Azoarcus sp. KH32C: one gene and its partner. The protein of the gene in region 2 interacts with the protein of the main gene of each other region in a pairwise test. Links are inferred from orthologs where the notes say so. Each region holds a gene or a part of one and is shown on either strand. Other genes may lie near its edges.

Region 1 (5,816 bases), 2.1 Mb from region 2 along the record:
TGAAGGGCTGCGACCTGCCGCAATTCTCGCTCGACGAGCTGCGGGCGGCGATGGCGCACGTGCCGGGAGCTCCCGAGCGCCTGCAGGACGATGTATTCGGCGTGCTCACCGTCGAAGGCTCGCTGGCCTCGCGCAACCACATCGGCGGCACCGCCCCCGAACAGGTCCGCGCCGCTGTCGCACGCGCCCGCGCCGCCCTGCAGTAAAGCTGTCCATGCCGCCGCCCGGCGGCATCCCCCTCGGTGCGCCGTCCGGCGCACCGAACGCTCCCGCATGAATCAATTCACGAAGGCCATGACAAACGGCTTGTTCGGGCCCTTCGCCTGAGCTAGGTTGGAAACGTGCGCCCCAGAAGCGCATTCCATCCGGAAGTGTCGGCGATTCTTACACTTCCAAGTACGCGTGTATCAGCAGACAAAAAATTACCTTAAAAACAGGCATCTGCAATGTTGTAAAAAGCGGCACCAATCTTGCTGAGGCTTCAGCAGACCATGCCTGTTCTACGCACCGATGCTGCAAACGGGAAACGAGATGCCCATGAATAAGAATCCGATGCCCGGCCAAGAGGCGCTTGAAGCGCCCGATGCCGCAACGCCCCCCTTGAGCGTGCGGTCCCGGCGTGGCTTCATCGGCGCCGCCGCGGGCGGTGCGGGGGTGTTCCTCTCCGTCCAGGCACGTACCGCGCTCGGCGCCGTCAGCTGTCAAAGCCCGTCGGCCGCCATCAGTGGCAATCTCAGCGCTCAGCCTGCCAGCGTGACCTGTACCGGCGGAAATTCGCCGACGGTTTGGAAGCTTCAGGACACGCTTTCCAAGTGGCCGGCCGGCGCCACTCCACCGACCTTCAATACTGGGCTCACGGACTCTCTCGGCTGCAACAACGGGCACTCGATACTGGATCCGGCGTCGGTCATCGGCCAGCCGGGCACCCTGGTCAGCAGCATCCTGCCGGGAGCCATTTCCAATACCAGCCTGTGGGCCATCCTGGCCTTTCCGGCCAACTTTTCCGGCGGCGTGCTAATGAGCCACCTGATTGCCGCATGGCTGAACGGCGGTGGTTCCTTCGCGAGCTATCCGATCCAGCGCTGGCAGGTTCTGGAAATGTGGAATGCGCTAAAGACCACCGGCACCTATTGTCCTTCCTCGATGACCTGCCCTGGCAACACCGGCATGACCGAGAGCGAAGTGATCGCCTTCATCACACAGACCTACGATTTCACCTCAGACCTCGTATCCGTCTGCACGATCGCGGGAACCAGCACCAACAGCTCCGGCACCACCACAACGACGACCGGCGGCGGCAAGAAGGGCAAGTAACCGCCTGTCGCAACCTCACGCTTGGCCACACCCTTGCCACCGGGACCGTCGATCCGCCCGTACCCCGGGCGATCCCTTGCTCTCTCGCCCGCGTGGGACGGCGACGGTGCGGCCGTCGTCTTCGATCGGAACTCCGGCGACTACTGGATCGTGTCGCCCCTCGCGCACGAAGTCGTCCGGCGCATCGTCACGACGGGCCAGGAGGATACGGCGGAACTCGTCCACCATCTCACCGACGCCGGATCCCGCACCACCGACACGGAAACAACCGTGATCGGCGTGATCCGTGAACTGGTACAGCGTGAAATCCTGACGGATGCGTAAAACTGGCCTCGCCCCTCATCGACGAGGCAACGGCATTGATCGACACAACCCTCCGAATCGCCCCCGTCACGCTGCGACTCCGCTCGCCGTTCGGGTCGGTTCGCGCGCATGTCGACTTCTTCTACCCCGACGCCGTCGAGACCGGGCGCGCCGACACCTTCACGGACTTCGACGTCCGCATCGCGCGGGGGGCCGGGGTGCGCAGCTGGCTCCGGCCGCAAGCCCAGTTCCTGCTCGACCACAACGAGCCCTTCCTGCCGCTTCCGGCGGCGCAGGCCGCCGCGCTGTTCGAATGGGGACTCAACTGGTGTCTCGCCACGCGACCGCTCGGCTATCTCGTGATGCATGCGGCGGTCGTCGCGCGAGACTCAGACGCCCTGGTGATGCCGGGGTTTCCCGGTGCCGGCAAGAGCACGCTGTGCGCGGCGCTGACCTTTCTGAAGGACTGGCGGCTCCTCTCCGACGAGCTGGCGATACTCGATCCCGAAACCGCCCGCCTGCATCCGAACCCGCGCCCGATCTGCCTCAAGAACGCGTCGATCGACATCGTCGGCGCCTTCCCCGGCGCGACGCTCGGACCGGTCTACCAGGACACGCGCAAGGGCACTGTCACCCATGCTGCGCCCCCGCCCCAATCGCGCGCCAAGGCCGAAAAGACCGCGCGCTGCCGCTGGGTCGTCTTTCCGCGCTATGTCGCCGACGCCGATCCCTGGTGTGACGAAATCGGCCGAGCGGAAGCTTTCGCCCGCATCGCGGAGCAGTCTTTCAACCGCGACCGCATGGGCGAAACCGGCTTTCGCGCCTTGTGCGCGATGCTCGACGGGGCGCGCTGCTTCGAGATTGCTTACGATTCGACCGAGCGCGCGCTGAACCTGATCGATGCCATCACGGGCGGCTGACCCGATGTCGATGAACGCCTCCGCCCCACCGCTGATCGAGGTCCTCAAGGACCCGGCTCGCGCCTGCCGACTCGCGGACGGCGATTGGTCGGCACTGATCGCCAGCGGGCGGGCCGCCAACCTGCTCGGACTTCTGGCGGTTCGCCTGCGGCAGGCGAACATCCCGCTTCCACCAGCCCCGCAGCGCCACCTCGACGCCGTCGCCCAACTCAGCGAGCGCCAGCGCCAGTCGGTCCGCTGGGAAATCCACTGCCTGCAGCGTGCGCTGGCGGCCCTGCGAATACCCGCCGTGCTACTCAAGGGCGCCGCCTATGCGATGTCGGATCACCCCGTGAGCCACGGGCGCCTCTTTGGCGACATCGACATCCTCGTACCCCGTGAAACGATTGGCGACGTCGAACTGCGGCTGATGATCGCCGGCTGGACTTCGGGCAAGAACGACGCCTACGACCAGCGCTATTACCGGCAATGGATGCACGAACTGCCGCCGATGGTGAACGTGCGCCGCGGCACCGTCCTCGACGTCCATCACACCATCCTGCCGCTGACATCGCGCCATGCGCCAGACGCGCGTCACATCATCGAGTCCGCGAGACCGCTCGACGGCTTCCCGTCGATCCGCATCCCACGCCCCGAGCACCTGCTCATCCACAGCATCGTGCACCTCGTGCACGACGGCGAGCTTCCGAACGGACTGCGGGATCTGTTCGACATCGACGGCTTGATTCGGGACGGCGCGCGCGCGCCCGACTTCTGGCTGCGCGTGGAGACCGCCGCGACGGAGCTCGGGCTCGCCGCGCCGACGGCGCTGGGTCTGACGCTCGCGCAGCGGCTGATCGGCAGTCCTGTCCCGACCGAGACCGTCCAACGACTTCGAGCCGGAACGCGTGCGTCGCCGCTCCTTCACGGGCTCTATGCCCGAGCGCTAAGGCCGGACAACGAGGTAAGCGGGGATGTCGGGGCGCTCATCGCGCGAAGCGCGATCTACTTGCGCGCCCATTGGCTGCGCATGCCTCCCCACCTTCTCGCGCGACACTTGCTGTACAAGTCTGCCGCGAGGATGAGGAAGACGGAAGGCAGCGCCGCCGGTGCCGCCTGAGCAGGCGGCGGCAGGGGTCTTACTTCGTGACGACGCCGGCTTCGGCGAGCATCGACTGCAGTTCGCCGTTCTCGTACATCTCGCGCATGATGTCGCAGCCGCCGATGAACTCGCCCTTGATATAGAGCTGCGGGATCGTCGGCCAGTTGGCGTATTCCTTGATGCCGTTTCGGATGTCGTCGTTCTCGAGCACGTTCACCGAGAAGAGGTCGGAAACGCCGAGGTTCTTCAGGATCTGCACGGCAGTCGCCGAGAAGCCGCACATCGGAAACTGCGGCGTCCCCTTCATATAGAGCACGACGGGATTGCCGGCAACCTGTTCGCGAATGACTTCCTGGATGTTCATGGCGTACGCCTCAAAAGTTGAGTAATTAAGTCGGAAAATTTTAGGCATTGCCCGCGGTGCAGTCAACAGCACCGCACTGTGCGTATCTGCGGGGACGGTCAGCGCCCCAGCCACTGGCCGCCCGAGACCCGCTCGATGCCGGCCAGATCCTTCCACGACGCGATCGCGGAGAAGCCCGCGTCGGTCAATAAACCGCGCACCGCCGCCGCCTGATCGTAGCCATGCTCAAGGAAGAGCCAACCGCCGGGCTCCAGATGGGCCGGGGCGCCCGATACGATGGCCGCCAAGTCGTCCAGCCCTTGCGGGCCGGATGCCAGCGCCGTCGCCGGCTCGAAGCGGACATCCCCTTCTTCCAGATGCGGATCCGCCGCCGCGACGTAGGGAGGATTGGCGACGATGAGGTGATAGCGCTCCTCGCCCAGCGCCGAGAACCAGTCGCCGAGCACGAAGGACACGCTGGCCCCGAGACGCGCCGCGTTGGCCATCGCGACCAGCAGGGCCTCGCGCGAGCGGTCCACCGCGGTGACGTCCGCCTCGATCAAGTCCAGCATCAGCGTGATCGCGAGGATACCGCTCCCGGTGCCGAGATCGAGCACGCGTGTGCCCCGCTTGTCGCCGAAATGCGCCATCGCGAGTTCGACGAGGAGTTCCGTGTCGGGGCGCGGGATCAGCACCGCCGGCGTGATATGGAAGGAGCGGCCGAAGAATTCGCGCTCGCCCGTCAGGTAGGCGATCGGTTCGCCCGCCTCGCGCCGCTCGACGAGGGACCGGAACTCGGCCCACTCCGCCACTCCGAGGACCGCCTCGGGAAACGCGATCAGCCGGGAGGCGGGACACTGCAGCACATACCGCAGCAGGATGCGGGCCTCGGCGAGCACGATGTGCGTACGCGCCCACTTGAGGGCACCTGCGACGTCCGGCACGGGATCGACGACAGCCATGTCAGTCGTTCGCCAGGGCGGCGAGCTGTTCGGCCTGGTGTTCGGCCGTCAGCGCCTGGACGAGCTCGTCGATCTCGCCCTGCATCACCGCGTCGAGCTTGTATAGCGTCAGGTTGATGCGATGGTCGGTCACGCGGCCCTGCGGGAAGTTGTAGGTGCGGATGCGCTCGGAACGGTCGCCGCTGCCGACGAGGCTTTTGCGGGTCGCCGCCTCCTTGGCCTGCTGCTCGCGCAGCTGCATGTCGTGGATGCGCGCGGCGAGCACCGACATCGCCTGGGCCCGGTTACGGTGCTGCGAGCGGTCGTCTTGGCATTCGACGACGATCCCGGTCGGCAGGTGAGTGATACGGACCGCCGAGTCCGTCTTGTTGATGTGCTGCCCCCCCGCACCGCTGGCACGGAAGGTGTCGATGCGCAGGTCCGCCGGATTGATGTTCACGGCCTCGATCTCGTCCGCCTCCGGCATGACTGCCACCGTGCAGGCCGAGGTGTGAATGCGCCCCTGCGTCTCGGTCGTGGGCACGCGCTGTACGCGATGTCCGCCGGACTCGAATTTGAGCTTGGAATAGGCTCCGGCGCCGAGCACGCGGACGATTACTTCCTTGTAGCCGCCGAGGTCCGATTCGCTCGCGGATACGACTTCGACCTTCCAGCGCTGCCGTTCGGCGTAGCGCGTATACATCCGCAACAGGTCGCCGGCGAACAGGGCCGCCTCGTCCCCGCCGGTGCCGGCACGGACTTCGAGGAAGAGGTTGCGGTCATCATTGGGATCGCGCGGCAGCAGCGCCCGTTGCAGTTCGCCTTCGAGCGATGCGATGCGTGCCGCACCTTCTTCGAGCTCACTCTCGGCAAGCTCGCGCAATTCCGGATCGGAGAGCATCCCGCGCGCACTC
Region 2 (7,468 bases):
CCCATCACCATCACGCTCGATCGACGGGAGCATGAGGTTCTCGTCGAAGTCGCCGATCGCGGGCCGGGCATTCCCGAAGGGGAGCGCGAACGGATGCGACACCCCTTTACCCGCCTCGAAAACGCCCGTTCGAACACCAAGGGCGCGGGCCTCGGGCTGGCGATCGTCGAGCGCATCATCGCTTCGCACCACGGCGTGCTGGAACTCGCCGGGCGGGAAGGCGGCGGCTTGCGGGCAATTCTGCATCTTCCCCTTGATGGGAAACGCGCCGGCCGGGCTAGAATGCTCGGAGCCGACAGCGATTTGGGCGAAGCCTGAACCGGTCGGTACAACGACCCGATATAATGTTTCCGCATGAAGATTCTTTTCGATCTGCTTCCCGTCATCCTATTCTTCGGTGCATACAAGGTTGCAGGCAGCAGTCAGGCAACGGCATTCGAACTCGCATCCCGCTGGCTCGGGAGCGGCATTGAACCCTCGCAGGCGCCCATCCTCATTGCTACTGCCGTCGCTATCGTCGCGACGTTCACGCAGATCGCGTGGGTGTGGATTCGTCACCGAAAGGTCGATGCGATGCTGTGGGTGAGCCTCGCGATCATCACCGTATTCGGGGGCGCAACCCTCTTCTTCCATAACCCGACCTTCATCAAGTGGAAGCCGACAGCGCTCTACTGGCTGTTCTCCGGCACCCTGCTGGTCTCCGACCTCGTTCTGAGACGCAACCTCATCCGGAAGATGCTCGAAGCCCAGGTGCGCCTGCCCGAGCCCGTCTGGCCGCGCCTCAACTTCGCCTGGGCGGCCTTCTTCGCCTGCATGGGTGGGCTGAACCTGTATATAGCGTATAACTTTTCCGAAGAGGCCTGGGTCAACTTCAAGCTGTTCGGCGGCACGGGGCTCATGCTGCTGTTCGTGATCCTCCAGGGTTTCTACCTTTCCAGACACATGAACGAGGAAACAACCTGATGTTTTACGCACTGATCGGGGAAGATACCCCCGGTTCGCTCGACAAGCGCATGGCGGCACGTCCGGCGCATCTCGCCCGGCTCCAGGCGCTCAGTGACGAAGGGCGCCTCCTGATCGCGGGACCGATGCCCGCGATCGACTCGCCCGATCCCGGCCCCGCAGGTTTCGCCGGCAGCCTCGTTGTCGCGGAATTCCCCTCGCAGACCGAAGCCGAGGCTTGGCTCGCTGCTGACCCGTACGTCAGCGAGGGCGTTTTCGCACGCACCAGCGTGCGCCCGTTCAAGAAAGTGCTGCCGTGAGCGTCATCGAAGAGATCCGCGCGCGCCTTGCTGCGCTCGAACCGGTGTCGGTAGACATCGGCGACGACAGCCACCTTCACGCGGGCCACGCAGGGGCCCGCAGCGGCGGCCACTACCGCGTGACCGTCGTTTCCGACCACTTTGCGGGCAAGACAAAGGTGGCTCGGCAGCGAATGATTTACGACGCGCTGGGAGACTTGATGCGCACAAGCGTTCATGCCCTGGCGATCGATGGTGCACTGACGGCCGAAGAGGCCAACTCTCAACCTACCCGAAAGGAACTTTGATGAAACGTTTTCCCAGCCGTCTCGCTTTCGGCCTGATCGCCGGCCTGATCGCCCATGCGGCCGTCGCTGCCACGGCGCCGGCGGCCAAGGTCAACGGCACCGCGATTCCCGCCTCCCGGGCCGACGTGATGTTGAACGAACAGCGCTCGCAAGGGGCGCCCGACACCCCCCAGCTGCACGACGCCGTGCGCGAGGAACTGATCCGTCGTGAAGTGCTCGCCCAGGAAGCGGCGAAGAAGGGCATCGACAAGAAGGCGGACATCCAGGCCCAGATGGATCTCGCCCGCCAAGCCGTGCTGCTGCGCGCCTACATCCAGGATTATGTGAAGGCCAACCCGGTTTCGGAAGCCGACCTGAAGAAGGAATACGAGACCATCAAGGGCCAGATGGGCACCAAGGAATACAAGCCCCGCCACGTGCTGGTGGAAACCGAAGACGAAGCCAAGGCCGTGATCACCAAGCTGCGCGCCGGTGAGAAGTTCGAGACCCTGGCCAAGCAGTCGAAGGATCCCGGCTCGAAGGACAACGGCGGCGACCTCGGCTGGAGCAACCCCGGCATGTTCGTGAAGCCGTTCGCCGAAGCGATGGTCAAGCTCGAGAAGGGACAGTACAGCGCGACCCCGGTCAAGAGCGAGTTCGGCTATCACGTCATCCAGCTGGACGACGTTCGCGACCTCAAGGCACCGGACTTCGCCACCGTGAAGCCGCAGCTCGAACAGCGTCTGCAGCAGCAGAAGATCGAGAAGCACATCATGGACCTGCGCGCCAAGGCGAAGGTGGAGTAAGCGGCCCAACCGCTAAGAAAAAAGCCAGCCGCGTAAGCGAGCTGGCTTTTTTTTGACTGAAAGGAGGGAATCGCTCCCTCCCCTCTCCCGCCTCAGAACTGCTCTTCGGCGAGCTCCAGCGCACTCTGCGCACCGTTGACGACCGTGTAGGCCAGCCCTTGGGCCTGCGGCAGGATGTGGTCGGCGTAGAAGCGTGCGGTCACGATCTTCGTCCGGTAGAAGTCCCCACCATCCGCATTCTCGGCCAGGCGCGCTTGCGCGACCAACGCGGCACGGGCCATCTGCCAACCACCGGCCACGATGCCCAGGAGCTTCAGGAAGGGCACCGAACCCACTGATGCAGCCTTCACGTCCTTGCCGTAAGTCGCGAGGATGTACTCGACCGCCGACTCCAGCGCGGCGATGCCGGCCTCGAGGGATTTGCGCATCGCAGCGAAGGAATCCGAAGATTCTTCCGCCAGTTTGGCGGCCACGCGGCGCATTTCGCCGATGACAGCCTTCACGGTGGCGCCCCCTTCGCGGGCAATCTTGCGCCCGATCAGGTCGTTCGCCTGGATCGCGGTCGTGCCTTCGTAGATCGTCGTAATGCGCGAATCGCGGAAATGCTGGGCAGCGCCGGTTTCCTCGATGAAGCCCATACCGCCATGAACCTGCACGCCGGTCGAGCTCACTTCGATCGAATTTTCGGTGAGCCAGCCCTTGACGACCGGGATCATCAGATCGACGAAAGCCTGCTTCTGAGCGCGCACGTTCTCGTCCGGATGAGCGTGGGCGACGTCGGTCGCAGCGCCGACGACGTAGGCCAAGGCGCGCATGGCTTCCGTCTGCGACTTCATCGACATCAGCATGCGGCGAACGTCGGGGTGATGGATGATCGAGACCTTCGGGCCGCCGCGGACGCCGATTTCGGTCCCCTGGATACGATCCTTGGCGTAACCCAGCGCGTGCTGGTAGGCGCGCTCGGACAGCGCCAGGCCTTCCATGCCCACCGCGAAGCGGGCTTCGTTCATCATGATGAACATGTATTCGAGACCACGGTTGGCCTCGCCGACGAGCGTGCCGATGGCGCCGCCGCTGTCGCCGAAGGCCAGCACGCAGGTTGGGCTCGCGTGGATACCGAGCTTATGCTCGATCGACACGCAATGGACATCGTTGCGCGCGCCCGGCGTGCCGTCCGCATTGACCATGAACTTCGGCACCACGAAGAGCGAAATGCCCTTCACGCCTTCCGGTGCATCCGGCAGACGTGCCAGTACGAGGTGAACGATGTTGTCCGTGAGGTCGTGTTCACCGTAGGTGATGAAGATCTTCTGGCCGAAGATCTTGTACGTGCCGTCGCCCTGCGGTTCTGCGCGCGTGCGAACGGCCGCCAGATCCGAGCCCGCCTGCGGTTCGGTGAGGTTCATGGTGCCGGTCCACTCGCCGCTGATCATCTTCGGCAGGTAGGTGGCTTTCTGTTCGTCGGTACCGGTCAGCGCGATCGCTTCGATCGCGCCGTTCGTCAGCATCGGACACAGCGAGAACGCCATGTTGGCCGACTTCCACATTTCCATCACTGCAGTGGCAACCAGTTTGGGCAGGCCCTGGCCCCCGAATTCCGGTTCGCAGGCAAGCGCCGTCCAGCCGGCTTCCGTGAACTGGCGATAGGCGTCCTTCCAGCCGCTCGCCGTGATCACCCTGCCGTCTTCCCACCGTGCCCCTTCCTGGTCGCCTGACCGGTTCAGAGGAGCAAGGACGCCGCTGGCGAACTTGTTGGCCTCGTCGAGAATGGCGTCGACCAGATCCGGCGACACTTCCTCGCAGCCAGGCAACTTCGCAACTTCGTCCAGACCTGCGAGTTCGCGCATCACGAACTGCATGTCACGGATGGGTGCAGTGTAGTGACTCATGTGTTCTTTCTCCCGATACCTGTTTATAAGGGACCGCGCCCGGTTGGGCGCAGTCCTTTGCGGCTTGTTATCGTTCTTGTGAAACGGTCGTCAGGCGACGGCCTTCGCCAGCTCCGGCACCACCTCGAAGAGGTCGCCGACGAGACCGTAATCGGCAACCTGGAAGATCGGCGCTTCCGGATCCTTGTTGATCGCGACGATCACCTTGGAGTCCTTCATACCCGCCAGATGCTGGATCGCGCCCGAGATGCCGACCGCGATGTAGAGCTGGGGGGCGACGATCTTGCCGGTCTGGCCGACCTGGTAGTCGTTCGGCACGTAGCCCGCGTCGACCGCGGCGCGCGAAGCGCCGAGCGCCGCGCCGAGGGCGTCCGCGAGCGGCTCCAGCAGCTGATGGTAGTTCTCGCCGCTGCCGAGGCCACGGCCGCCGGAGACGATGATCTTCGCAGCACCCAGTTCGGGGCGCGCGCTCTTCGTGAGCTCACGGCCCTTCAGCGTCGTGAGGCCCAGGTCGGGGCCGGCAGCGACGGCTTCGACGGCTGCTGCTCCGCCCTGCCCCGCGGCTTCGAAGGCGGTCGTGCGCACGGTGATGACCTTGACGGCGTCAGCGGACTTCACGGTCGCCATCGCGTTGCCGGCGTAGATCGGGCGCACGAAGGTGTCGGCGTCTTCGACCGCGACGATGTCCGAGATCTGCGCGACGTCCAGCAGCGCCGCGACGCGCGGGGCGACGTTCTTGCCATTGGCGGTGCTGGGGGCAAGGATGTGGCTGTAGCCCGCGGCATTGGCGACGACCAGCGCCGCAACGTTCTCGGCGGTCTGGCCTTCGTAGTGGGCGGCATCGGCGACGCGCACCTTGGCCACACCGGCGACTTTTGCCGCTTGCTCCGCGGCCGCGCCGCAGTTCGCACCGGCGACGAGCACGTGGATCTCGCCACCGATCTTCGCGGCAGCCGAGACGGCGTTGAGGGTTGCGGCCTTCAGGGACGCGTTGTCGTGTTCAGCAATAACCAGGATCGCCATCTTCAGATCACCTTCGCTTCGTTCTTGAGCTTGTCGACGAGTTGCGCGACGTCCGCCACCCGCACGCCGGCGCTGCGCTTCGGCGGCTCGGCCACTTTCAGCGTCGCCAGACGCGGGGCGACATCGACGCCGAGATCCGCAGGCTTCACGGTGTCGAGCGGCTTCTTCTTCGCCTTCATGATGTTCGGGAGCGTCGCGTAACGCGGCTCATTCAGACGCAGGTCGGTCGTCACGACCGCCGGCAGCTTGATCTCGAGCGTTTCGAGACCGCCGTCGATCTCGCGCATCACGGTCGCGCGGCCGTCGGCCAGCGTCACCTTCGACGCGAAGGTCGCCTGCGGCCAGCCCATCAGCGCGGCGAGCATCTGGCCGGTCTGGTTGGCGTCGTCGTCGATCGCCTGCTTGCCGCAGATCACGAGTTGCGGGGCTTCCTTGTCGCACAGCACCTTCAGGAGCTTCGCCACCGCCAGCGGCTGCAGCTCGACGTCCGTTTCAACCAGGATGCCGCGGTCGGCACCGATCGCCATCGCGGCGCGCAGCGTCTCCTGGCACGCGCCGACGCCGCAGCTCACCGCCACAACTTCGGTCGCCACGCCGGCTTCCTTCAGGCGCACCGCCTCTTCCACTGCAATCTCGTCGAAGGGGTTCATCGACATCTTTACGTTCGCGATATCGACGCCGGTGCCGTCAGCCTTCACTCGCACCTTGACGTTGTAATCGACCACGCGCTTGACGGGGACCAAAATCTTCAAAGCCGCACTCCTTCTGTCTAATTGCCTTTTCGGCGGTTGCTCTTCGAGTGGGCATTATGTCATCGCAAAAGATGAATCGCACCTTGACCGCCGGACCAAAAAGTCGTTCCATACGCATCGGTATGGTGTGCATACGGTAGCGTATGGCTCACTAATAGTCAATACTATGCCGTATGGAGAATAACTTGACGAAAACACGGGTCCAGTTGGACCGCAATGCATGGGTGCAAGCGGCCACCGAGGTGCTCGCCGAGGAAGGGATTTCGGGCCTTCGCGTGGAGGTGCTCGCAAAGCGCCTGAAGGTGACGAAGGGGAGCTTCTACTGGCATTTCCAGGACAGGCGGGACCTGCTGATGGCGGTCCTCCAGGTCTGGAAGGAAGGCCGGATCCGTGACATCGTCAAGCAGACCCGGGCCGAGCCGGGGCGCGAGCTGCAGCAGATTTATCATGTGATCGACGTCTACAGCACGAGCCGGAGCCGGCGCGGTGCGATGATCGAACTCGCAGTCCGCGACTGGGCGCGGCGTGATTCCGACGCAGCGGCGATCGTCGCCGAGGTGGACGACTGGCGCCTGCGCTGCGCGCGCGAGCTGTTCCTCGCTTGCGGCGTACCGATGGAAGAGGCCTCGAGCCGTTGCATGCTGCTCTATGCGTACGTGTTCGGGATCTCGCTGATGATCTACGACAAGTTCGACAGCGACGTGGCGCGGGTCAAGCGCGACATCGCCGACCTGATTGCGCAGTCGGCGAGCATGAAGGTCACGAGCTAGGTTTCTTCGCCGAAGACCTTTGCCGCGTTGCGCGTCGTCGCGGCAGCGACCTCGTCGAAAGGAATTCCGCGGAGTCCGGCGAGGACTTCGCAGAAGCGCGCGAGGTTTGCGGGTTCGTTGCGTGCCCCCTGCCCCCACGCGGGCGGGATGTCCGGCGCGTCGGTCTCGAGCACGATCGCATCGAGCGGTAGCGTCGCGGCAAGCTCCCGGATGCGACGCGAGCCATCGAAGGTCATTGCGCCGCCGAATCCCAGTTTGAATCCCATCGAGATAAAGACGTCCGCCTGTTGACGGCTGCCGTTGAAGGCGTGGGCGATGCCGCCAGGCACCTCGATGCGGCGGAGGTGCTTGAGGATGTGATCGACCGCGCGGCGCACGTGCAGGATGACCGGCAGACCGAAGCTCCGTGCGAGTTTCAGTTGCGCGACGAAGAAGGCTTCCTGACGCGGGAGCTCAGGTTCGGGAATGAAGAGATCGAGGCCGATCTCGCCCACGGCAATCGGCCCCCCTCGCCCAAGCCGGTCTTCGACGATCTCCAGATCCTCATCGCGTGCCTTTCCGACGTAGAGTGGATGGATGCCATATCCGTGACGAATGTCGGCATGCGCCTCCGCAAGCGCGGCGACGGCATCGAAGTTGGCGACCTCGACGCCGGGAACGACGAAACGACCGATGCCCGCGGCACGGGCAGCTGCCAGGA

The links. Proteins that work in one complex are often made in the same cells at the same time.
Region 1: the proteins of AZKH_RS13550 (region 2) and grxD interact in binary tests that used the Escherichia coli proteins (3 or more experiments, as listed by UniProt). The link is inferred for Azoarcus sp. KH32C from one-to-one orthologs.

What each region holds. Positions count from the first base shown.
Region 1 is NC_020516.1:960,065-965,880, reverse strand. Bases 2,320-5,222 are described here. They hold grxD (Grx4 family monothiol glutaredoxin), read right to left. Parts: upstream 3,983-5,222; coding sequence 3,656-3,982; downstream 2,320-3,655. Other genes in these bases: prfA (peptide chain release factor 1), read right to left, coding at 4,925-5,222; prmC (peptide chain release factor N(5)-glutamine methyltransferase), read right to left, coding at 4,081-4,923; AZKH_RS04365 (nucleotidyltransferase family protein), read left to right, coding at 2,548-3,636; AZKH_RS04370 (HprK-related kinase A), read left to right, coding at 2,320-2,537. Also shown: argH (argininosuccinate lyase), read left to right, coding at 1-206; AZKH_RS04380 (hypothetical protein), read left to right, coding at 538-1,314; AZKH_RS04375 (hypothetical protein), read left to right, coding at 1,336-1,638; more of AZKH_RS04370, read left to right, coding at 1,674-2,319; more of prfA, read right to left, coding at 5,223-5,816. UniProt on the Escherichia coli protein: Monothiol glutaredoxin involved in the biogenesis of iron-sulfur clusters.
Region 2 is NC_020516.1:3,100,894-3,108,361, forward strand. What follows is about bases 1-2,903. They hold AZKH_RS13550 (BolA family transcriptional regulator), read left to right. Parts: upstream 1-1,258; coding sequence 1,259-1,549; downstream 1,550-2,903. Other genes in these bases: AZKH_RS13535 (ATP-binding protein), read left to right, coding at 1-318; AZKH_RS13540 (septation protein A), read left to right, coding at 355-963; AZKH_RS13545 (YciI family protein), read left to right, coding at 963-1,262; AZKH_RS13555 (peptidylprolyl isomerase), read left to right, coding at 1,549-2,334; AZKH_RS13560 (acyl-CoA dehydrogenase), read right to left, coding at 2,427-2,903. Also shown: more of AZKH_RS13560, read right to left, coding at 2,904-4,223; AZKH_RS13565 (electron transfer flavoprotein subunit alpha/FixB family protein), read right to left, coding at 4,314-5,246; AZKH_RS13570 (electron transfer flavoprotein subunit beta/FixA family protein), read right to left, coding at 5,249-5,998; AZKH_RS13575 (TetR/AcrR family transcriptional regulator), read left to right, coding at 6,172-6,768; AZKH_RS13580 (TatD family hydrolase), read right to left, coding at 6,765-7,468. UniProt on the Escherichia coli protein: Transcriptional regulator that plays an important role in general stress response. Has many effects on cell morphology, cell growth and cell division. Acts by regulating the transcription of many genes, including dacA (PBP-5), dacC (PBP-6), ampC and mreB.